4 regions of the Sporosarcina sp. GTC18466 genome follow, and region 1 is predicted to be linked to each of the others. Evidence: riboswitches for the same ligand, from Rfam matches in the RefSeq annotation. Region 1 holds a riboswitch; each other region holds the start of a gene.

Region 1 (6,083 bases):
CGAAGGATGATTTTTATGACTGCGCTCGCCGGCTTTCTCGCGTATAGTTCCCTTTTGCTTCACCATACTATATTTGATTGACCACAAACAAAAGGAGGACTTGTACATGACCCAAAATCCATTCGGTCAGACGCATGAGAATATGCAAACCGGCCCTGTTCCTCAGAAGATGAACCATGGCGGCCATGAGATGTTCGATGTCCATGAAGTACTAAGTGCCGCAATTGGCGCAATGAACCAATCCGTTATCTTGCGGCCTCACGTAAAAGATCCTGAGCTTCTTGATATTCTGGATCGCCAGCTCCGCTTTATGCAGGATGAATACAATATTACACTGCAAGCTTTCAAAACAGGACAGGACCCATCCCATCCGACTGGAAGCTATAAGATGAAAACTGGTAACGACTTTGTTTACGGCATGAAGCCGTCCCAGCCGAAGAAGCCTATGCAATCTGCAAATGAGCTGAATGATGAAGTCATTTCAGGCTTCTTGCTTGGGGCGACTAAAGAAGCTGCTTCCCATAAAGCGATGGCTGCCCTGGAGACGACAAACCCTGTCGTTCGCAGAATCCTTGCCGACTCTGTCCCGAATTGCATTGAAATGGCTTACGAGCTTTCCATTTATCAGAATAAACACCACTTCTACCAGGTTCCACAGCTGACTCAGCAGGATATGCAGGCCATCATGGGTGCATATGCTCCTGCTCAGGCGCAGATGGGCCAAATGGGACAAAATCAGAACTTGCAATAACAACATGAAAAGCAAACGTTCCGGTTGGACGTTTGCTTTTCTTTTCACTTTATTTTCCTGAAAAATTCCCTCGGCACTTCTGACTCGAAACGGATCCGTTCACCCGTCACAGGATGGATCAGCTCAATGGCGTTCGCATGGAGTCCGAGCCGCTTGATCGGGTTGACGGTAGAGCCATACTTTTTGTCTCCGACGATCGGATGGCCGATCTCTTCCATATGAACACGGATCTGGTTTTTGCGTCCCGTATCAAGTTTCAACTCCAGCAAGGTCGTATTATGGCCCCCGCGGAGCTTCCGGTAGTGCGTGATGGCGAGCTGCCCTCCGTTATCCACCGGAGAGGAATACATTTTGAATGTCTTCGTCTCTTTGAGCCAGGACTTGACCGTGCCTTCATCCTTCTTGACGTTCCCTTGCACGAGTGCAGTATACAAGCGCAGTTTCACAAGTTCGTTCCAGTTGTCTTGCAATTTCCGCTTCATCTCTTCACTCTTAGCGAACAGCAGCACGCCGGACGTACCCTGGTCGAGCCGGTGGACGACAAAGACCCTGTTTTTCGGATTCATCCCGCGGACATATTTTGCCACTTGGCTGAACGCAGTGACTTCAGACTTGTCTTTTGCAGCAACCGTCAGAAGACCCGCTTCTTTATCCACCGCAATCAAATCATCATCTTCATGGAGAATAGTGATCCCCTGCAGGCGGCTTTCCTCCTTTGCCGCCTTGTTCATGAGAATTTCCACTTGGTCTCCTGGCCGCAGCACATGGTCATGCCTGGTGACCGTGGTGCCGTTCACACTCACTTGTCCCCTGGACAGGATGGATTTCACAGAATTACGGCTTGTTTTCCCAAGTGCTTGCAGCAAGAATGGGAGCATTTCCGATTCCTCTTGTACATGATGAGCAGCCGAATGGCGTGAGGGCTGTTTTTGATCTTTACGCATAAGTGCCTCCTAGATCTTCTATGGTCAGTAACCGTTTATTGGCAATGGATATCAATCGTTTATTCTACCATAGCAGCTGCCCCATCACCAAACAAGTTAAAAAGGAATCCGCCGCGTTGGCGAATCCCTTCCTATGCAGACCGCTGATCTACATGCAGACTGCCGTCTTGCTGGATTTCCGCGTAAAACACTTGGTGTGCCTTCCCGATGCCCTGGCTCTTCAGCTGTTCGTTCAGCCACTGCTCGGTCAGACCGAGCTCCTGAAGGTTCTTTGTCTGGACTTTCCCGTCAGATATGATTTCAGTTGGAATGTATTTCGGGTCAGGTGCTGGCGCTTTCACATCTTTCTTCGTCGCCGGCCCTTGATCTGCTTTGACAAGAACGCTTAATTGTCCATTCGTCTCCAAGATGGCATAGTTTACGTCTTTGATGGAGAAGATTCCTTGTTCCCTGAGCATCATATTCAGATCGTTCAAATTCAAGCGTTCTTTCTTCATCGCCTGTTCATTCAGTTTTCCGTTATGCATGATGACGGTAGGTTCATCATCCAGTAAGACCCTGACTTTTTTCGACTTCAATGTCATCAGGTTCATGGCATAGGTCAAAACCGCCCATAAAGCCATTGCATAAATACCATTAATAAAAGGGGTCTCTGATTGCGCCGCGACTTCCCCTGCGATGGAGCCGATTGTGATTCCAGTTACGTAATGGAAAAACGTCAATTGGGAAATCTGTTTTTTTCCAAGGAATCTTGCAAGGATCAGCAGCACAATGAATGTGGATATGACACGGGCTGTCATCTCCCAAAACTCAAACTTAAAAAAACCATCACCCATTTGTGACACCTCCGTGTTAAGGAGTGTGCGCTGTCCAGGTGAAATTATGCGCTCCGGAGCTTACTTCCAATCAAACGGCGTTTCCTGGTACACATAATAATTCAGCCAATTGGAGAACAAAAGATGCGTATGGGAACGCCATGTATTGAGAGGGCGCCTGGTGGGATCATTGTCAGGGAAGTAATTAGCAGGCACTTCACTATCGAGCCCTTTTGCAAGATCCCGCTCATATTCCTCTGCCAGTGTCGTTGCATCGTATTCCAGGTGACCGGTGACCATGATATGCTTCTCATCTTTGGACAGGATGATGAACGCCCCCGCTTCATCCGAAACGGCCAGCAGTTCAAGGCCTGGATGGGATTTGATTTCGTCGATGGAAACGGATGTGTATCGCGAATGCGGTGCTCTGAACTCATCGTTGAAGCCCCTCGCAAGTGTGACGGTCGGATCGGTCAATGTATGATTGTAGACGCCGGAAAGCTTTCCGGGCAAGTCATGCTTGTCAATGCCATAATGGTGGTACAGCGCGGCCTGCGCTCCCCAGCAAATATGAAGGACGGATGTCACGTTCGTCTTTGACCAGTCCATGATCTGCTTCATTTCATCCCAGTATACGACTTCTTCGAAGGGCAGATGCTCAATCGGCGCGCCTGTGATGATCATCCCGTCAAATTTACGGTTTTTGATCTGATCGAATGTCGTATAGAATTCCTCCAGATGGCTTTTGCTCACATTCTTGGACTCGTACGATGCGGTATGCAGAAACGAAATGTTCACCTGGAGTGGCGTATTGCCAAGAAGCCGGAGCAGCTGCAGTTCCGTCCGTTCCTTCTCGGGCATCAAGTTCAAGATGATAATGCTGAGCGGCCGGATATCCTGCGTGGTCGCCCGTTCTTCATCCATGATGAAAATCTTTTCCTCTTTCAGCAATTCGCCTGCGGGCAGGCTTTTCGGTATATTGATTGGCATTGCCATTCCCCCTTCATCTCAATTAAAAAAGCCTCGTTCCGCTGGAGACAGGAACGAGGCATTGCTTCTATATCGCTCTTATCTCTCAAGATTCACATCTTGTTGGAAGTAGCACCTTCCTGCTTGCGCAGAGGTTGCTGAAGCGTCGTCGGGCCAAATCCCTCAGCTTCTCTTGATAAGGAACTATTCAATTTTCACTAGTATACCATGATGTTTCTAAAATGCATCTATTAATTTCCGGATGATTCGGTCTTTGCATATCCAGCAGCACTTGCAGTTTGCAAAAAGGCATATATACCTAGCATCGCCTAGACAAAACACTTATTTTTTGCAATAATTAGAGTGAAGCATGAATTATTGATATATTTTAGCTTTTGAGAATCCGAGACCGAGTATTTCAGAAGCATTCAAGAATATGACGAAGGAGGTCGGTTCGGCAGTCTGCAGAACCTTCTTCAAATAAACCGCCTCCGCTTGTTCCACTACGCAGAAGATCATCGTTTTATCATGATCGGAAAACCCGCCCGTCGATTTCACTTTTGTAAGACCCCGGTCGATCTCGTCGCGGATGATCGCCTGCACTTGCTGCTCATGCTCCGTGATGATGAGGACCAGCTTTGTCGGAGAAACTTGCAGCTGGACAAAGTCGATTACCTTGCTTGTCACGTAGATGGACATGAGGGCATACAGGGCAAGTTCAAAGTTGAAAACGAATGCGGACGTCACGACGACAATCCCATCGACGATCAGCTGGGAAAAGCCGCTCGAGATGCCAGTATACTTTTTGAGCAGCTGGGCGATCAGCGCAGTGCCGCCGGTGGAGCCGTTTCCGCGGTAGACGATGCCAAGCCCGATGCCAAGCATAATCCCCCCGTAAATCGCGCTCAGCATCGGATTATGAAGCGTCAGATGCATATCGTGCGTCAGCCAGATGACGAACGGTACAGCGAACGTGCCGACGATTGTCTTCAGGCTGAACTCTTTGCCGCCAAGCACAAAACCAAGGACAATCAGCGGAATATTGATAATCCACTGCGTATATGCCGGCTGATAGCCGAACATTTCATAGACGATTGTGCTGATTCCCGAAACTCCGCCCGCCGCTATCCTTGCAGGAAGAAGAAATAAGTTAAAGGCCAAGCCGACAAGCGCAGCGCCTAAGATGATTTGCGCATAGTCGAGTGCCGTAGTTTTACGTATACCATTTGCCATGACGATTGCTCCTTTCCTTTTATAACCCTACTCATTTTACCAGAAATAGTCCGGTTGCAAAGTTTTAAAAGAAGGAGAAAAGGAATAGTAGCAAATAAGGAAATAGAAGCAGAGTATACTAATCATTTTGGAAAATATGAAATCCGCTAGCAGAGTAGCAATAACTGGTGGAATTGCATATCAAAAGGAGGAAATATGCATGCGCAGTTTAGGCATTGTCAGGAAAGTGGATCATCTGGGACGTATCGTCATTCCGAAAGAGTTGAGGAATACCCTTCAGTTGGACAAAGGCTCGCCTCTTGAAATTTTTGTGGATGACGACATGATCATCTTGCGGAAATACGTAGTCGATGAGGCGTGTGTTGTTACCGGTGTCATTTCCCCTGAGAACCGGCGGCTATCCAATGGAATGTACATCAGTCCGAAAGGGGCCGAGATTCTCCTCGAGGAAATCAAAGAAAATAGCGATCTCGATGTAGATTGAATGATCAAGGCCGTCTTCCTGTGGAAAACGGTCTTTTTTATGAGCGTATGATATAGTCAAAGTAACGATCTACCCTTAAAACCGGAAGGAGTCTGACAGATGAACATTTTTGCACACCGGGGAGCATCAGGAACATTCCCTGAGAACACACTTGCAGCCTTTCAGGAAGCGGCCCGTCTCCCTGTACACGGCATCGAATTTGACGTACATATGACGAAGGATGGTGAACTTGCCATCATCCATGACGAAACGATCGACAGGACGTCAAACGGGAAAGGGTTCGTCAAGGATATGACACTCGAGGAGCTGCGCCAATATGATTTCGGCAGCTGGTTCTCCAAGGACTTCGAAGGGCAGCAGATCCCGACGCTCGGGGACGTGTTCAACGTATTCAAAGATACTGGACATATTTTAAATATCGAACTGAAGTCAGACATCTTCCCGTATGAAGGGATGGTCGAAAAAGTGTTGGAGCTCATCCATGCCTATCACTTCGAAGACCGGGTGATCCTGTCATCATTCGACCACAGTGCCATCCAAAAGGCGAAGGAACTCGCGCCGCAGATTGAGACTGGTGCGTTGACGATGGAAGTCCTAGTCCGCCCGCTCGCTTATTTACGCTCGATTCCTGCTGATAGCTATCATGTTCTGTTCCCAACCGCAATCCGCCCCTCGTTCGAAGAGGTTTTCGCAGCCGGCATCCCGGTCCGAACCTTTACGGTGAACGACACGGAGTACGCCCATATGCTGAAAAAAGCCGGCGTCCAGGCGATCTTCACGGATTATCCCGAGCGGATGCATGATGAATTGAATGAATAAGCAAAAAAGGAAAGCTCCTTTCAGGAGAAGGGCACCGAAAAGTACCCAAGTTGCTTTTTAGCTCGGCA
Region 2 (6,083 bases), 810 kb from region 1:
GGCATGCTTCAACAGGGCTGGGCCGTGTTTCGCAAACATCGTTTTATTCGCAGTAATGACATGACACCCGGCTTCAATCGCTTGAGATACATACGTATACGCCGGTTCCTCGCCGACAATTGCCTCGAAAACAGCCTCGATGCCGGGTCTCGCGAGGATCTCGTCAATTGAATCCGTCACGAGGACCCCAGACGCCGCCTTTCGCTTCTTCGCCACATCCTTCACCAAAATGGCATCGACCTCAATCGTATATCCGGTATGCGCACGGATCTGCTCCCGCTTCTCCTGCAATATTCGATAAACGCCCTCTCCAACTGTGCCGAAGCCCAGCAGCGCCACCTTGATGGACGGCATACCACCACTCCTTTCCTCATACTGCCAGCAACGAAGCAACCGGCAGTCGAATGAGACGGCCGGATGCTTGCATATTCCTGTTGATTATTTGGTTGCGCCCGTTTTGGATAATGAACGCCTATTTCTCGCCCGCGAGCGCCCGTTTCGGATAATGAACGCCTATTTACCACCCGCGAGCGCCTGTTTCGGCTGATGAACGCCTATTTACCACCCGCGAGCGCCCGTTTCGACTGATGAACGCCTATTTATCACCCGCGAGCGCCTGTTTCGGATGATGAACGCCTATTTACCACCTGCGAGCGCCCGTTTCGGATGATGAACGCCTATTTACCACCCGCGAGCGCCTGTTTCGGATGATGAATGCCTATTTACCACCCGCGAGCGCCTGTTTCGGATGATGAATGCCTATTTACCACCCGCGAGCGCCTGTTTCGGCTGATGAACGCCTATTTACCACTCGCGAGCGCCTGTTTCGACTGATGAACGCCTATTTACCACCTTCGAGCGCCCGTTTCGGCTGATGAACGCCTATTTACCACCTTCGAGCGCCCGTTTCGGACGATGAAACTGTTTTCCGCCGCATCCCGCTAGTCTCGCATCCTTGTAATCGCAGATGAGCGACCGTTTAACCGGGTGAGCGAACCATTTTGCCGGCAGATCGATTCATTTAACCCGGCGAGCGATTCATTTAACCGGCTGTTCGAACCATTTAACCTGCCGAACAATCCATTTTACCAGCCTATCAATTCATTTAGCCGGCCGATCAATCCATTACTTACAACTAAGAACACCTATTCCAAACATTAATCAACTCTGAATCGATGAACCCGGTCGGATGGCTATCGAATGAGATAGCCCGATTGCCGAATGAGGCCTCATCCATCCGTCCGGACTTCCTGCCAACAAAAGAATTTACTTTCCTGCAGCAACAGGCACTGCTTTTTCAATCGCCTGCTTCAAGTCTTCGATGATGTCGTCAGCAGACTCGAGGCCGATGGACAAGCGGATGAGCTCTTCCGAGACGCCAGAGTTCTTCAAATCCTCGGCAGACAATTGCTGGTGGGTTGTCGAAGCCGGGTGGATGATGAGCGATTTCGCGTCGCCGACGTTTGCCACATGTGACCAGATCTTCACGTTGTCAATTACCTTGCGGCCTGCTTCCCGTCCGCCTTTGATGCCGAAGACGATGATGGAGCCTGACCCGTTTTTCAAGTATTTATTCGCATTAGCGGCTGATGGATGGTCTTCGAATCCTGCATATGTCACCCAGTCGACGGCCGGATGGTCACGCAGGAACTCCGCCACTTTCTGCGCATTCTCGTTGTGCCGCGTTACACGGAGATGAAGTGTTTCCAGGCCTTGCAGGAAGTTGAACGCGCTGTCCGGATCGAGGCAAGGGCCGAAATCGCGCAGCAACTGTACGCGGAGCTTTGTGGCGAACGCGGCGTTTGCCGTATCGATGCCATAACGAAGTCCGTGGTACGTTTCATCCGGCTCTGTGAAGCCCGGGAATTTCCCTTGCGTCCAGTCGAATTTGCCGGCATCGACGACGACACCGCCAATCGTTGTCCCGTGCCCTCCGATCCACTTTGTCGCGGAATGGATGACGACGTCCGCACCGTGCTCAATCGGGTTCGCTCCGTATGGGGAAGCGAATGTGCTGTCGATGAGGAACGGGATGCCATTCTCATGGGCCACCTTCGCGACCGCTTCAATATCAAGGACATGGAGGCTCGGATTTCCGATCGTTTCGGCGAACAGCGCCTTCGTCTTATCCGTGATCGCTGCCCGGAAATTTTCAGGGTCCGTAGCATCGACGAACTTCACCGTGATGCCATAACGCGGCAGCGTCACCGCAAACAGATTGTATGTGCCGCCGTATAGATTGCTGGCAGCAACAATTTCATCGCCCGCTCCTGCGATATTCAAAATGGAAAATGCAATCGCCGCCATGCCGGATGACAACGCGACAGCAGCCGTCCCGCCTTCCAGCAGGGCAATCCGCTCTTCGAACACAGCGACAGTTGGATTGGTGATGCGCGTATAAATGTTGCCCGCCTCGGCAAGCGCGAAGAGATTCTGCGCATGCTCCGTATCGCGGAACACGAAGGATGTAGTGCGGTGGATCGGCACTGCGCGGGAACCTGTGACAGGATCCGGCTGCTGGCCGCCGTGAAGAAGTAGTGTTTCGGGTTTGAGTGGGTTGTTTGACATGTGAATGACCTCCAAAAATGTAGTAGTCAGATGAAAAAGGCAGCAGGCTTGCTGTGCGGAGGCGTTCAGGGGTTAATTGGAATAAAAAATACCCCTTTCGCTAAGGAAGAGGGGTATGCTTACGCGTATTCCTCCCCTTATCTTTCAGACCGTTCGCACGTTCTGTAGGAAGTAGCACCTTTGCAAGTTTGTCACTTGCCGGTTGCCGGGCATCACAGGGCCTAGTCCCTCCGCCGCTCTTGATAAGAGTATGGGTTAATTCAGTTTTTCATCTTGTTGAACAGTATAGAGACTCATATTTTGAAAGTCAAGAGGAAAAACAAAAATCTTTCTGAACGTTCGGATGAATGGAGAAAAAAAGGGGCTGTCCAATAAGTCCCTAAAATAAAACAGGTGGAGAAAAACGAATCGTTTTTCTCCACCTGTTTTTGGTTTTCCATCCGGTCCTCCTGAAAGCGGCTGGCGGATGCCAGCCACTTTCAGGAAGTTGTGGGCCAGTGCCACGATCCCGAATTCCGCGTTGACCTTCTCGAGGCCTCGCAAGAGAAATCCGCGGAACGACCGATTGCCCTTGATATGACCGAACACACTTTCGACCTCCACTTTCCGTTTGGCGTAGATGTCTTTGTTCGTCTCACATTCAAGGGCTGTCTTGGCTTTCGCTTTCATTTCTTCGTAGATTGGATTCCAATGGACCTGCCGGTTGCCTTTCGCTTTTGTACACTGCGCTTTAAGAGGACAGTCGGCACAATCTTCACATTCATAGATCTTATAGCTCTGCACAAGGCCGGATGCATTCTTCCTGTCCTGGTATTTCTTGAAGGGGACACGGCGTCCCTGCGGACAGATGAACTGGTCGGCCGCTTCCTCGTAGGTCCAGTTCTTCGCATTCTTGATGTCTTTTTTGTACTTCCGCGTCTGCTCCTTCAGATACGTGGAATAGGGGATCAGGAAGTCGAAACGGGATTCCTTCTCCTCGCCGATGGCGTATAGATAATTCTCTTCACTGCCATAGCCGGCATCGGCCACCACACGTGTCGGCATCGGAAGCCGGGATGCCGCAAGTTTCTCAAGATGCGGGACGAAACAGCGGGTATCGGTCGGCCGTTGATGTATCGTATAGAACACGATGAACTGATTCTCGGTCGCCATCTGTACATTATAGCCAGGCTTCAGCTGGCCGTTCTTCATATGGTCCTCTTTCATCCGCATGAACGTGGCGTCCGGGTCCGTTGTCGAGAAGCTGTTGCGATCACCGAAGAGGTCATGATGACGGGCATACTTCTGTAGACGCGGCAGGAAATCTTCCCGGATCAGTTTGGCCGGCTTCCGTAGGAGACTGCGTCGACTGCGAAGCGCTTTGCGATCGGGGACCGACTCTGTCTTCTCAATTTCCGCTGTCAGGATGTCCACCTGTTCCTCCAGTCTTTCCGCCAGCTGCTGGAGCTCTTCCGGTTTCGCTTCTTCCTTGGGGAATTCGCCAAGTTCCATGCCCTCTGCCTGCGCGATTTCATGGATGGACGCGAGTGTCTCCTGGATCTTCTCCTTCAGTTTCCCTTCGTACCGCTCTGTCGACTTCTTCCAGACGAACGAATACTTATTGGCATTGGCCTCCATCTTGGTGCCGTCCAGGAAATAGTTCTCCATTGTGATATAGTTCTCCTCGATCAGCTTTAGGATCATCGTCTCGAATAACTCATCCATCATCGCGGCCATGCGTACACTCCGAAACTCATTGAGTGTACGGAAGTCGGGTGTCTGACAGGCGGCCAGCCACATGGCAGGCAGGTTCTCCTGGATCAGCGTCTCGATTTTGCGGCTGGAGTAGACTTTCTGGGAATAGGCGTAGAGGATGACCTTAAGCATCATCTTCGGGTGGAAGGGGCTTCTCCCTCCACCGGAGTAATAGGCGAAAAGCTGCTCGTCCGGGATGGATTCGATCATCTCATCGACCACTCGCGCGACATGATGTGCCGGAATAAGTCCCTCGACATCGAAGATGGCGAATGCCTGACGGTTATTGTAGGGTTTGAACGTCCGTGTACGTACGCTTGATTGCGGGGAAATAGGTTCTGTCTCTTCAATGGAAAAGTGGAGTTGTTTTGTGGTATACTCATCACAAGTAATCTTCGGGTTACACATAAGAATCGTCCTTTCTTTGATGGGTTGTGGTGACTTCATCTTACTAGAAAGGGCGATTTTTTTGTAGTCTTTTACACGGGTCGCCAGTTGCTTGGAGTGCAAGGCGGCGACTCCTTGGGGATCAGCGTGTCAGGTGAGACCCCGCAGGAGCGCAGCGACGAGGAGGCTCACCGCACGCCCCCAGGAACGCGTCCGCCTGGAACGGAAAGCAACGGGTTCGGAGAGCTCTCGTCGGGTAATCGTTTCAACAAGAAAAGGGCTGCCACAGAAACTCAGTTTTCACTGACTTTCTGGACAGCTCCTCTCTGATTCAGATAATAAAATATGCAACCACCGATACGACAATTGACGTAATCGTCATGGCGAGAAGCGGCTTCATGGCGCGTTCACGAAGATCGCGCAGGCTGACATTCAGGCCTAGGCCGACCATGGCCGCGGTCAAGAGCCATGTTGTCAGCGTATTGACACCGGTCGTAAATCCTTCCGATACCGGGATGGAATGGCCAAGAACGTAGCTGCCGAGCACGCTGAGCAGGATGAACCCAAGGAGGAACCAAGGGAATTCGACCTTGCTTTCCCCTCCTTCTGCCGTCCCTTTGCTTTTCCGCTTCATGAAGTAAATGAATATGAAACAGAGCGGCACAAGCAGGAAGACCCGGCCGAGTTTAGCGAGCAAGGCGATGGCAAGCGCATCTTCTCCTGCCGGTTCCGCCGCGATGGCGACGTGCGCAAGCTCATGCAGGCTCATGCCCGACCAGATGCCGTAATCCGTCGGGATGAGCGGCAAGATCGGGCGCAGCAATGTGTAACCGATCGCAAAAACGGTCCCCATCATGGCAATAATCCCGACGCCGATTGCCGTGTCCTCGTCCTTCGTCTTCAAAATCGGCGCGACAGCAGCAATGGCCGCCGCCCCGCAGACACCTGTCCCGACGCCTAGCAGAAGGGAGATGTTTTCATCCGCCTTCAGCCATTTTGCGATGAGCACAGTGAGAGTGATCGCCAGCGCAATGATGAAAGCATCCCGCACAAGCAGTCCAAGGCCGTCACGGAAAACGACATCTATGTTCAGCTTTAATCCATAGAGAATGATCGCAACACGGAGCAGCTTCTTCGAGGAGAAGGTAATTCCCTGCCGGATCGCTTCCGGATAGCCGAAAAACTGCCGATAGGCGACAGCGATGATGATGGCGCTCGCCAATTGCCCGATATGGTCAAAGCCCGGAACCTTCGCCAGATAAAATCCTAAAAGTGCTATAAAAAAAGTAAATGCGACACCCGCCATCCACATGGTTCTTCTATTCGTCATAGAACTGCACCTCCTGTATCTAGGGTAATCCCTTCCAAACGATAAGTAAAATAAATTATAATAA
Region 3 (6,083 bases), 1.2 Mb from region 1:
GGCCTTGATAAGATCTCGTCCGCATTGATTGCTGAGAAGATGTCCGTCGCTGGCGGCTTCTCGATCACGCACGGCGCGCACGTCGGCATCGGAACGCTTCCAATCGTCCTGTTCGGCAATGAAGAGCAGAAGAAAAAGTACTTGCCGAACTCCGTATCGGGCGACAAGATCTCCGCGTATGCGCTCACTGAGCCGGGTTCCGGTTCGGATGCGCTTGGCGCGAAGACGACGGCAAAATTGAATGAAGCTGGCACTCACTATATTTTGAACGGGGAGAAGCAGTGGATCACGAACGCAGGATTTGCTGATGTATTCGTGGTATATGCAAAAATCGACGGCGACAAGTTCTCCGCATTCATCGTGGAGCGCGACTTCCCGGGCGTTTCGGTCGGAGCGGAAGAGAAGAAGATGGGCATCAAATCGTCTTCGACTCGGACATTGATCCTCGAAGACGCGGAAGTTCCGGTCGAGAACCTGCTGGGCGAAATCGGCCGCGGCCATATCATCGCTTTCAACATCCTGAACATCGGACGCTATAAGCTGGGCGTCGGCACGATCGGCGGCTCGAAGCGTGCACTTGAACTGGCAATCAGCTATACGAACCAGCGGAAGCAGTTCAACACGCCGATCTCATCCTTTAATTTGACAAAGGAAAAAATCGCGACGATGGCTTCGAAATTGTATGCGACAGAAAGCTTGATTTACCGCACAGTCGGCTATTTCGAAGAGCGCAATAGCCAGATGACGCCGGAAGAGCAGAAAGACGGAAAAGCGGTTGCGGCGTCCATCGCGGAATATGCGATCGAATGCTCCATCAACAAAGTCGTCGGCTCGGAAGTCCTGGATTATATCGTGGATGAAGCGGTCCAATTGCACGGCGGATACGGCTTCATGCAGGAATATGAAGTGGAGCGCATCTACCGTGATTCCCGTATCAACCGGATCTTCGAAGGCACAAACGAAATCAACCGCATGATCGTGCCAGGCACATTCATGAAGAAGGCGCTGAAAGGCGAATTGCCGCTTCTTGAGCAGGCGCAAGGCCTGCAAGAGGAATTGCTCATGATGATGCCGGAGGAAGTCGAAGATAAGGCGCTTGCGCAAGAGAAGATGCTCGTGAAAAACGCGAAGAAGATCGGCCTTCTCGCTGCTGGCATGGCGGCGCAGCGTTTCGGAACGAAGCTCGAGCAAGAGCAGGAAGTCCTCGTGAACATTGCGAACATCGCAAACAACATCTTCGCAATGGAATCCGCATTGCTCCGTACGGAAAAAGCGGTCGCGAAGAACGGCGAAGAGAAAGAAAAGCAGAAGATCCTCTACACAGAAATCTTCTGCCAGGAAGCATTCGAAGCGATCGAGAAGGATGCGAAGGAAACCCTTCTTGCGTCCGTTGAAGGCGATAACCAGCGCATGATGCTGTCCGCGCTTCGTAAGCTGACACGCTCGAACCCGTACAATATCATCGCGAAAAAACGCGAAGCGTCCGTCAAGTTGATCGAAGCGGAAAAATACGTAGTCTGATCATCACGTCCAGGCAGGACTTCTTGCCTGGACGATTTTCTGCTATACTGAAAAGAAAAACGGGGTGCATCAGTGATGATTACACTATATGGCTATCCGAAATGCGGCTCATGCCGGAAAGCGAAGAAATGGTTCGAGGAGAAAGGGATCGGCGTGAACGACATCAACATCGCCGAGAATCCGCCATCCGAAGAGGAGCTGAAAGAACTGGTCCGCCAGTCGGGACTTGACCTGAAGAAGTTTTTCAACACGAGCGGCATGAAATACAGGGAGCTCGGATTGAAGGACAAACTGCCGGGCATGACGGAAGAGGAGAAGATCCGCCTGCTTGTATCAGACGGCATGCTCATCAAGCGGCCGATCGCGACAGACGGCGCGCGGGCGACCGTCGGCTTCCGTGAAGACGCCTATGAAGAGACATGGTCACGCGATTAACTTCCTTGTCTTTACGCAGAAGATATGTCAAAATTGAAGAGAAGAAAACATGTATCTATATGGAGGGTTATGGGATGAGCACACCTACAAATCTACGTTATTCTGAAGAACACGAATGGGTGAAGGACGAAAGCGGCAAGTACCGCATCGGCATCACACACTTCGCACAATCTGAACTTGGCGACATCGTATTCGTCGAACTTCCACAAGTGGGAGACGAACTGAAAGCGGATGAGCCATTCGGCAGCGTGGAATCCGTCAAGACGGTTTCCGAACTATACGCACCGATCAGTGGTAAAGTCGTCGAAGTCAACGAAGACCTCGAAGACAGCCCGGAACTTGTGAACGAATCTCCGTATGAAGGCGCTTGGATGGTCGTCGTCGAAGCATCCGACGAATCCGAGCTTGAAGCGCTCATGTCTGCGGAAGACTACGACAAAATGACAGTTGGCGAGTAATTGAGATGAAGGCGTCGGACATTCCGGCGCTTTTTTCTTATGGCGCCGGAGAGGAGCAAGGCATATGGACGACAGCAGAGTGATCTTTGTGGAAGGCGGTTCCGACCGCAAACGGCTGCTATCCGTGCTGGCGGAACCCGTAGACATCGTCTGCACAAACGGCACCGTCAGCCCGTACAAACTGGAAGAACTCATCGCCCCCTACGAACAGCACGATATCTACGTCTTCGTCGACGCCGACGACTCCGGCGACGAACTGCGGGCGCTCTTCACACGCACCTGGCCCGAAGCGATCCACCTCCACACCGAACGCGCCTACCGCCAAGTTGAAACGACCCCGTACCGTGCCCTCGCCATCATTTTGATGGCGGAGGGGTTTGCGGTCCGGACGGATTTGCTTTATTGATGGGGGTTGGCTGATAACGGAAATAGGCGTCCGCCGGCCGAAAATGGGCGTTCCAGTTGGTAAATAGGCGTTCGAGGTCTGTAAACGGGCGTTCGGGCTGGTAAATAGGCGTTCGAGGTCTGTAAACGGGCGTTCGGACTGGCAAATAGGCGTTCGAGGTCTGTAAACGGGCGTTCGGACTGGTAAATAGGCGTTCACGGGACATAAACCGATCGTTCCGGCGTCTAATCGGTCGCCCGCCCTGCTAAACCGTTCATACCGTTCCACCCCGCCGGTTCATTTCATGTTTGCCCGCTGAACTGCTATACTAAAAAACACATTTGACAGACAGAGGAGGACGTGACGTGGAGCAGTGGACGCGGGAGCAGTGGGAGGAGATGCGGTCTGTTCATCCGGACATCGCCTATTATTTGTATACGCCGCTGTGCGGGACATGCCAGGTGGCTTCTAAAATGCTGGAGGTCGTGACGGCGATGAAACCGGAGCTGAAGATCGGCAAAGCGGATTTGAACTTTGTGGAGAGCGTGGCGGCCGATTATGAGATCGAGAGCGTGCCGTGCCTGCTGATCCAGAAGGACGGGGAGCTGGCGAAGAAGATTTATGCATTCCAGTCGGTGCCGTACTTGCTTGAAAAATTAAGTTGACACCCGAAATGAAAGCATGGTATAACTGTTACCAATCAACCGATAACTGAATATGTCGCTCTTATTGAGAGAGGTGGAGGGAAGTGCCCTATGAAGCCCGGCAACCGTCACGGAAGTGAAATGGTGCCAAATCACGCAAAGCGTTTGCTTTGGAAGATGAGAGATCGGAAACACGTATATTTGTGATGCGTATTGCCTTTCTGCTTGTCTGCGGAAAGGCTTTTTATTTTGCCGCGAAGAGCGACTACTAGAATCGACAACAATGAGAGAGGTGAACGGCATGATCCGGTTAACGGACGTTACGAAGCGGTATGGCAAACAAAACTCGAGTACCCTGGCGGTCGATGGCGTTTCGCTTGCCATCCAGCCGGGCGAGATTTATGGCATCATCGGATACAGCGGTGCCGGAAAGAGTACGCTGATCCGGTTATTGAATGGGCTGGAGCAGCCGACGAGCGGATCCATCCAGATTGCGGGCAAGGAGATCGCCTCCATCACGGCGAAGGAGCTGCGGGAGGTCCGGCAGAAAGTGAGTATGATCTTCCAGCATTTCAACTTGCTGTGGTCGCGGACGGTGAAAGCGAATATCGCTTTTCCGCTCGAGATCGCAGGCATGCCTCGCAAGGAGAGGGAGCGCCGGGTGGACGAGCTGATCGATCTTGTCGGCTTGCGCGGCAGGGAAGACGCCTATCCGTCTGAGCTGTCGGGGGGCCAGAAGCAGCGGGTCGGGATTGCCCGGGCGCTGGCGAATGAGCCGGACATGCTGTTATGTGACGAAGCGACATCCGCGCTGGATCCGGAAACGACCGATCAGATCCTGGACCTCTTGACGGATATCAATGAGCGGCTCGGACTGACGATTGTCATGATCACGCATGAGATGCATGTCATCCGGAAAATCTGCCATCAGGTCGCAGTCATGGAGGCGGGCAAAGTCGTCGAAGCGGGACGCGTTTTGAATGTCTTCCAGCATCCGAAAGCGGCCATCACGAAGCGGTTCATCTCCCAGGTGACCGAGAGCGCTGGCGCGGAGCAGACATTGAGCCATATCCGGGAGGAGATCCCGGGGGGCACACTCGTCAAGCTTGTGTTCATCGGCGAAAAGACCGAGCAGCCGGTGCTCTCCAGCGTCATCCGCAAATACGGAATCGACGTCAATATTGTCCAGGGGAATATCTCGCATACGCAGGGCGGCGCGTACGGTACGCTTCTGCTGCAGTTCACAGGGGATGCCGTGCCGGAAGCGATCCGATTTTTGAAAGAGGAAGGCGTACAAGCGGAGGTGATCGGCCATGAGTGAGTTGTTCCCGAACGTCGACTGGACGAAGATGTGGGAAGCGACAGCGGAAACGGTCTATATGACTGCCATTTCGACCGTCTTCACGCTCGTCATTGGCATCCTTCTCGGCCTCGTTCTGTTCTTGACGAGCAGCGGCCAGCTGTGGGCCAACCGGATCGTTAACGCGGTGACCGGCGCGCTTGTCAACGTCTTCCGGTCGATCCCGTTCCTGATCCTGATCATCCTGCTGTTCCCGCTGACGAAATTGCTCATCGGCAAAGTCATCGGGCCGGATGCAGCACTGCCCGCCTTGATCGTCGGGGCGGCGCCGTTTTACGGCCGCATGGTGCTCATCGCCTTGCAGGAAATCGATAAGGGAGTCATCGAAGCGGCCCGTTCAATGGGTGCGAAGACGCGGACCATCATCTTCAAAGTGCTTCTTCCTGAATCAATGCCCGCACTCATCTCCGGCATCACCGTCACGGCGATCGCCCTCGTTGGCTACACGGCGATGGCGGGCGTCATCGGTGCAGGGGGGTTAGGGAATCTCGCCTATCTGGACGGATTCCAGCGCAACCGCGGCGATGTGACCTTCGTCGCGACCGTCATCGTCCTCATCATCGTGTTCATCCTCCAGTTCATCGGGGATACGGCAGTGAAGAAACTGGACAAACGATAAAATCGGGCACAGCCCTTTTGAATAAAAACAAACACCAAAGGAGAGAGACACATGAAAAAACTGACACTCGCATTTCTCACCGCATTACTAGTGCTGGCGCTTGCTGCGTGCGGATCAAAAGACAAGGAGAACGCGGACGATAAGACGATCGTCATCGGCGCATCCAATACACCGCATTCATTCATCCTGAAAGAGGCGGCGCCGCTTCTTGAGAAGAAAGGCTACAAGCTCGACATCCGCACGTATCAGGATTACGTCCTGCCGAATAAAGACCTGGATTCCGGTGACCTTGACGCAAACTACTTCCAGCATATCCCCTACATGGAAGAGCAGATCAATGATTTCGGCTATGATTTCGTCAACGCAGGTTCCATCCATATCGAACCGATCGGCGTCTACTCGAAAAAATACAAATCACTCGACGAACTACCGGACGGTGCGACAATCCTGATGAGCAACTCGGTGACCGACCATGGCCGCGTGCTTGCGATGCTTGAAGAAAAAGGGCTTATCAAACTTGATGAGAATGTAGATAAAGTGAAAGCGGAAGTCAAAGATATCACGGAAAATCCGAAGAACATCGAATTCGATGCGAACTACGAGCCGGCGCTCATGCCGCAGCTCTACAACAATGACGAGGGAGATGCGCTCCTCATCAATT
Region 4 (6,083 bases), 1.2 Mb from region 1:
GATGAAACAGACGTACGAAGATATCCATACGTACAAGGATGAAGCATTTTACGGAGAACCATACGACCCTTCAGATAAAGTGTTCAACTTTTTGACGGACGGGAAGGAGAACATCTTGGAACCATACCGGGTATGACGAAAAAGCACGCGCGGCGAGAAGCCGGCTGCGTGCTTTTTGGTTGGCAGGAATTATTCAAGAAATACTGGCAGCCTCTTTTTGAAGTGGAAGCAGGTCGACTTCGAAACCGAGGTCTTTGAGCATTTGAAGATCGTTGTCACCTTCCTGGCCCGCTGTCGTCAAATAATCACCGACAAAGATGGAATTCGCAGGATATAGGCCAAGCGGCTGGAGCGAGCGCAGGTTCACTTCCCGTCCGCCCGAAATCCGGATCTCCTTGGATGGATTGATGAACCGGAAAAGGCTGAGCACTTTCAAGCAGTAAAGGGGTGTCAGCTCATCCGTGCCTTCGAGCGGCGTGCCGTCGACCGCATGCAGGAAGTTGACCGGTATGGAGTCCGCGTCCAGCACGCGGAGGCTGCGTGCCATATCGATGACGTCCTCTCTCGTTTCACGCATGCCGATGATGACTCCCGAACAAGGCGAGATGCCTGCGGTCTTTGCAGATTCAACCGTACTAACACGGTCCTCATACGTGTGAGAAGTCGTAATGCTGCTATGGTGGGCGGCAGATGTGTTGAGGTTATGATTGTACCGGTCGACGCCCGCTTCTTTGAGACGTTCCGCCTGGCCCGGCTTCAAGATGCCGAGACATGCGCAAACCGTCATTTGAGGATGCTTCTCTTTGATCTCCTTAACGGATTCAACGACGATATCGAGTTCCCGGTTCACCGGCCCCCTGCCGCTTGCGACGATGCAATATGTTCCCGCGCTAGCAGCTGCAGCCCGTTCCGCTCCCGCGACAATCTCTTCCTGTTTCATCATCGCATACTTCTCGATGGGTGCTTTTGAGACGATCGATTGTGCGCAATATCCGCAGTTTTCCGGACAAAGGCCGGATTTTGTATTAATGATCATGTTGAGTTTTACTTTATTGCCAAAGTAATGTTTCCGAATCTTATAAGCAGCGTGGAGAAGAGGAAGCAGATCCTCATCCGGCGACTCCAATATGGACAGCGCCTCCGCGCCGGTCAACTCATGTCCTTGCAATACACGATCAGCGAGTGCTTCATAATTCATCGCAGCGCCCTCTTGATCTTGAGCACTTTAGACATCCTGTAGCCAAAGATTCCAGCCAGTATGGCCAGGAGGAAATCTTTCGGCAGCGGAGGCACCATCCAGGCCCATGCAATCTTGTACGTAAATACCGGGGGTGCAGCAGCCCATAACTTATAGGCATAATACATCCAGTTCGTGCCGATCAGGTAGTTGATGACCGTCCCCAAAATCGCAGCTGCAATATAGGATTTCAAGCTGCTGTTCTTCTCAACAATCTTCCCTACTATATAGGCGACGATAATGAAGGAAACGACAAACCCGAATGTCGGACTGAGGAGCTGGCCAAACCCACCCGAGAATTTCGCAAATACAGGTGCACCCGCCAGGCCGACAGCCATATAGACCGTCATGGCAACCGCCCCAAGCCGGCTGCCGAGCAGCAATCCCGCAAGAACGGCGAAGAATGTCTGCAAGGTGATCGGCACCCCGCCGACCACTAAAAACGGCACGAACGATGTAATATTGGCACCGATCATCATGAGTGAAGCGAACATGGCGCAATACACCAGGCTCAGCGCACTCATACTCCCCTTTTGCTTTACTGTAGCAGTCGTCATACAAATAACCCCATTTCCATTTCCAAATATGTATTCCATTTTTAGAATATAAGATTACGAGGTATTGTGTCAACCTTATTTTATTTTAGGTTAACACAAATGAAAGGCTGTTGGCGTTGGCTGGAGGAAGGCCTGGCAGGTTATTTGGGATTCGGGCGCATGGCATGGCTAAACGGGCGTTCCTGGGCGGAATCGGGCGTTCGACATGGCTAAATGGGCGTTCATGGACGGATTCGGGCGTTCGACATGGCTAAATGGGCGTTCCTGGGCCGAATCGGGCGTTCGACATGGCTAAACGGGCGTTCCTGGACGGATTCGGGCGTTCGACATGGCTAAATGGGCGGTCCTGGGCCGAATCGGGCGTTCGACATGGCTAAACGGGCGTTCCTGGGCCGAATCGGGCGTTCGACATGGCTAAACGGGCGTTCCTGGGCCGAATCAGGCGTTCGGCATGGCTAAACGGGCGGTCCTGGGCCGAATCAGGCGTTCGACATGGCTAAACGGGCGTTCCTGGGCCGAATCAGGCGTTCGACATGGCTAAACGGGCGTTCACGAGCATAATTGGGGGCACGCACTCATGCCCACTATAAAAAGACGCACTAGCGGAAAGCCAGTGCGCCACTTCTTCTATTTTTTTCGTTCCTCGCTTTTCGGAAAGAGGAAATAAGCGAGGATCCCGCTGAGCAGGCCCGCCCCTAGCACGATCCAGAGACGGTGCTCCTTTGGGACTTCCTGAAAGTTATTGCCGAGCATGAACCAGGCGATCCATCCTACGATGATCGCGATCGGAACCGAGTATTTGAATATTCGCAAGCCGTTCACCTTCCATGTTTGTCCTACCGCAAGTGTATCATATCCGCCCTTTTGTGCAAACGAGGGTTGACGCCATGGGGAATCCACGTTATGATGTGTTAAATATTTCGAAAAACCTAATAATGATTCTTATCAAGAGAAGCCGAGGGACTGGCCCGATGACGCTTCAGCAACCAGCCATACGTGGTCAGGTGCTAATTCCAGCGGGCAAGCTGTCCGGCAGATGAGAAGGAGCGTTCATTCCACGCATGTAAAAGCCTTCTTTTTTCAATGAAGGCTTTTTTTATTTTTCCAACCTTCTCACTGCCGCCGGCTGATATAACATGAAAGGGTGCGATGGGATGAAGTTGCTAGAAAAATTGAAGACGAATATATTGACGGCTGACGGAGCGATGGGGACCCTCCTCTATTCCAACGGCATTGATTTTTGTTATGAAGAACTGAATGTGACAAAGCCGGAGACGATCGCCAAGATCCATTCCGATTATATTGCGGCGGGTGCAGATATCATCCAGACAAATACATATAGCGCAAACCGCCATAAGCTCGCCCGCTATGGCCTTGAAGATCAGGTGAAAGCATTCAACGAAGCGGCCGTCCAGATCGCCAAAGAAGCGGCCGCGCCAGGCGGGCAGTACGTACTCGGCACGATCGGCGGGCTGCGTGGCGTCCGGCGCAGCGACCTGTCAATAGAAGATGTGCTCCGTATCGTCAGGGAGCAGGCAGACCCCCTCCTTTCCGGACAACCGGATGGCCTGTTGCTTGAGACGTATTATGATTTTAATGAGTTATCCGCTGTTGTAAAGGAGTTGCGCGGATTGACAGACCTGCCGATCATCGCCCAAGTATCCATGGAAGAGCCCGGCGTGCTGCAGCAAGGGTTGCAGCTGAATGACGCGCTCCATGAACTGGAAGCGATCGGGGCGGATGTCGTCGGTGTCAACTGCCGCCTCGGCCCTTATCATACGATCCAGGCGTTCGAGACGGTCACATTGCCGGAGCGCGCTTTCCTGTCCGCTGCGCCGAATGCGAGTCTGCTTGACGTGGAAGACGGACGGATCGTCTATGTGTCGGAGACGGATTATTTCGGGCGGGCCGCTGTCCTGTTGCGGAATGAAGGCGTCCGGCTCATCGGCGGCTGTTGCGGCACGACGCCGAATCATATCGCTGCCGCCAAGAAACATCTGGCTGGTCTTGCGCCGGTCACAAAGAAGACCGCGAGACCGAAGAAGCCGATCATCATCCGGGAAGCGGAGCCTGCGAGCCATGAACCGCTTCACGAGAAGGCGAAAACCAAGCGGACGGTGATTGTCGAGCTGGATACACCTCGCCACCTGGAGACAGCCCCCTATATCGAAGGAGCGAAACAGCTGTATGCTGCAGGAGTCGACGCCGTCACAATGGCGGACAATTCCCTCGCTTCCCCGCGGATCAGCAACATGGCGATGGGGTCGATCTTGAAACTCGAGAACGACATCCGGCCGCTCGTCCATATCACGTGCCGCGACCATAACCTGATCGGCCTGCAATCGCATCTCATGGGACTGGATGCGCTCGGCATCCACGATATCCTTGCGGTGACAGGGGACCCGACTAAAGTCGGCGATTTCCCGGGTGCGACAAGCGTCTATGATGTATCGAGCATGGAGCTGCTGCAGCTGATCAAACAATTGAATGAAGGGATTTCCTTCTCGGGGAAACCGCTCCGCAAGAAAGCGAACTTCTCAGTAGCAGCTGCTTTCAACCCGAATGTCCGGGTGCTGGATCGTGCCGTGAAGCGGCTCGAGAAGAAAATCGAGTGCGGCGCTGATTATTTCATCACGCAGCCTGTCTATACAAAGGAAAAAATCATTGAGATCCACGAAGCGACAAAACATCTGGAGACACCGATCTTCCTCGGCATCATGCCGCTGACGAATATCCGCAATGCCGAATTCTTGCACCACGAAGTGCCGGGCATCAAGCTGTCAGATGATGTACTGGAGAGGATGCGAGCTTGCGGCGAAGACCGTCAGAAGGCGACAGCTGAGGGTATTGCGATAGCGAAGGAACTGATCGATACGGCGGCAAGCCTGTTCAACGGCATCTATATCATCACGCCGTTTCTCCGCTATGATATGTCACTAGAATTGATAGATCATATAAACGAACTTGATGCACAGAAGGAGAGGGGTTTGGTCCATGCCGAAACATCTTATTGAACAACAACTGGAGAAGCGCATCCTGATTCTTGACGGAGCGATGGGGACGATGCTGCAAGCCGAAAACCTGTCCGCGGAGGATTTTGGCGGAGAGGACTATGAAGGCTGCAATGAATACCTGAATATCCTGCGGCCCGACATCTTGAAAAAGATCCATTCGGAGTATCTTGAAGCAGGCGCTGACATCATCAGCACAAATACATTCGGCGGCACTCCGCTTGTCCTGAACGAATTCGGCCTTGGGGAGCATGCCCACGCCATCAATAAAAAAGCGGTCGAGCTCGCGAAAGAGTGCGCAGCAGAATTCTCAACGCCTGAGCGTCCCCGCTTCGTGGCCGGTGCAATCGGACCTACGACGAAGACATTGTCTGTCACAGGCGGCATCACATTCGACGCACTCTCGGAAGACTTTTATGTGCAGGCGAAAGCGCTCATCGAAGGGGGCGCTGACCTCCTGCTCATGGAGACGAGCCAGGATATGCTGAATGTCAAAGCAGGGACAATCGGCATCCGGCGGGCCTTCGAAGAGACGGGCATCGAACTGCCTGTCATGATCTCCGGAACAATTGAACCGATGGGCACCACCCTTGCCGGCCAGAGCATCGAAGCATTCTATGTCTCCATCGAGCACATCAATCCCCTTTCGGTCGGCCTTAATTGTGCGACAGGCCCGGAATTCATGACCGATCATCTGCGCTCGCTTTCGGACCTCGCGACAAGCTATGTCACCTGCTATCCGAATGCCGGCCTGCCGGATGAGGAAGGGCATTACCATGAATCACCCGAATCCCTGTCACAGAAGCTGAAAGGATTCGCAGAAAGAGGCTGGCTGAACATGATCGGCGGATGCTGCGGCACGACCCCCGCCCATATCCGCGCCATCCGGAAAGCGGTCGGCGGCCTCCCTCCCCGCCCGAAACCGGAGGAAGGCCATCCGCATGTCGTATCCGGCATCGAACCGCTCGTCTACGACCCATCCATGCGGCCGCTATTGATCGGGGAACGGACCAATGTCATCGGTTCCCGGAAATTCAAGCGGCTCATCGTTGAGGAGAAGTTCGAGGAGGCTGCGGAGATCGCCCGCGCCCAGGTGAAAGGCGGCGCGCATGTGCTGGATATCTGTCTCGCCAATCCCGACCGCGATGAACTGGATGATATGAAGCGGTTCATGGAAGAGGTCGTCAAGAAAGTGAAGGTCCCTCTTGTCATTGATTCGACAGATGAAAAAGTGATTGAAGAGGCGCTGAAATACTCGCAAGGAAAAGCGATCATCAA

The links. Region 1 has a riboswitch for S-adenosylmethionine ahead of metA (homoserine O-acetyltransferase MetA). Riboswitches for the same ligand answer to the same signal wherever they lie in the genome.
Region 2: it holds a riboswitch for S-adenosylmethionine, as region 1 does, so the genes downstream of both, ACZ5FK_RS08835 (O-acetylhomoserine aminocarboxypropyltransferase/cysteine synthase family protein) here and metA (homoserine O-acetyltransferase MetA) in region 1, are expected to answer to the same signal.
Region 3: it holds a riboswitch for S-adenosylmethionine, as region 1 does, so the genes downstream of both, ACZ5FK_RS15400 (methionine ABC transporter ATP-binding protein) here and metA (homoserine O-acetyltransferase MetA) in region 1, are expected to answer to the same signal.
Region 4: it holds a riboswitch for S-adenosylmethionine, as region 1 does, so the genes downstream of both, ACZ5FK_RS10915 (bifunctional homocysteine S-methyltransferase/methylenetetrahydrofolate reductase) here and metA (homoserine O-acetyltransferase MetA) in region 1, are expected to answer to the same signal.

What each region holds. Positions count from the first base shown of each region.
Region 1 is NZ_AP044037.1:1,017,078-1,023,160, forward strand. It holds gene ACZ5FK_RS05070 (spore coat protein) at 107-751, shown strand; gene ACZ5FK_RS05075 (RluA family pseudouridine synthase) at 796-1,695, opposite strand; gene ACZ5FK_RS05080 (YetF domain-containing protein) at 1,827-2,531, opposite strand; gene metA (homoserine O-acetyltransferase MetA) at 2,592-3,500, opposite strand; SAM riboswitch class I at 3,576-3,682, opposite strand; gene ACZ5FK_RS05090 (YitT family protein) at 3,855-4,712, opposite strand; gene ACZ5FK_RS05095 (AbrB/MazE/SpoVT family DNA-binding domain-containing protein) at 4,912-5,196, shown strand; gene ACZ5FK_RS05100 (glycerophosphodiester phosphodiesterase) at 5,296-6,015, shown strand.
Region 2 is NZ_AP044037.1:1,830,926-1,837,008, forward strand. It holds gene ACZ5FK_RS08830 (homoserine dehydrogenase) at 1-354, opposite strand, end outside; gene ACZ5FK_RS08835 (O-acetylhomoserine aminocarboxypropyltransferase/cysteine synthase family protein) at 1,267-2,568, opposite strand; SAM riboswitch class I at 2,703-2,817, opposite strand; gene ACZ5FK_RS08840 (IS1182 family transposase) at 2,824-4,812, opposite strand; gene ACZ5FK_RS08845 (YeiH family protein) at 5,021-6,019, opposite strand.
Region 3 is NZ_AP044037.1:3,071,552-3,077,634, forward strand. It holds gene ACZ5FK_RS15375 (acyl-CoA dehydrogenase family protein) at 1-1,521, shown strand, start outside; gene ACZ5FK_RS15380 (arsenate reductase family protein) at 1,597-1,956, shown strand; gene gcvH (glycine cleavage system protein GcvH) at 2,031-2,414, shown strand; gene ACZ5FK_RS15390 (toprim domain-containing protein) at 2,479-2,820, shown strand; gene ACZ5FK_RS15395 (thioredoxin family protein) at 3,165-3,464, shown strand; SAM riboswitch class I at 3,523-3,627, shown strand; gene ACZ5FK_RS15400 (methionine ABC transporter ATP-binding protein) at 3,745-4,764, shown strand; gene ACZ5FK_RS15405 (methionine ABC transporter permease) at 4,757-5,422, shown strand; gene ACZ5FK_RS15410 (MetQ/NlpA family ABC transporter substrate-binding protein) at 5,474-6,083, shown strand, end outside.
Region 4 is NZ_AP044037.1:2,232,686-2,238,768, reverse strand. It holds gene ACZ5FK_RS10935 (GNAT family N-acetyltransferase) at 1-136, shown strand, start outside; gene bioB (biotin synthase BioB) at 194-1,198, opposite strand; gene ACZ5FK_RS10925 (biotin transporter BioY) at 1,195-1,794, opposite strand; gene ACZ5FK_RS10920 (histidine kinase) at 2,422-2,607, opposite strand; SAM riboswitch class I at 2,734-2,837, shown strand; gene ACZ5FK_RS10915 (bifunctional homocysteine S-methyltransferase/methylenetetrahydrofolate reductase) at 2,949-4,808, shown strand; gene metH (methionine synthase) at 4,789-6,083, shown strand, end outside.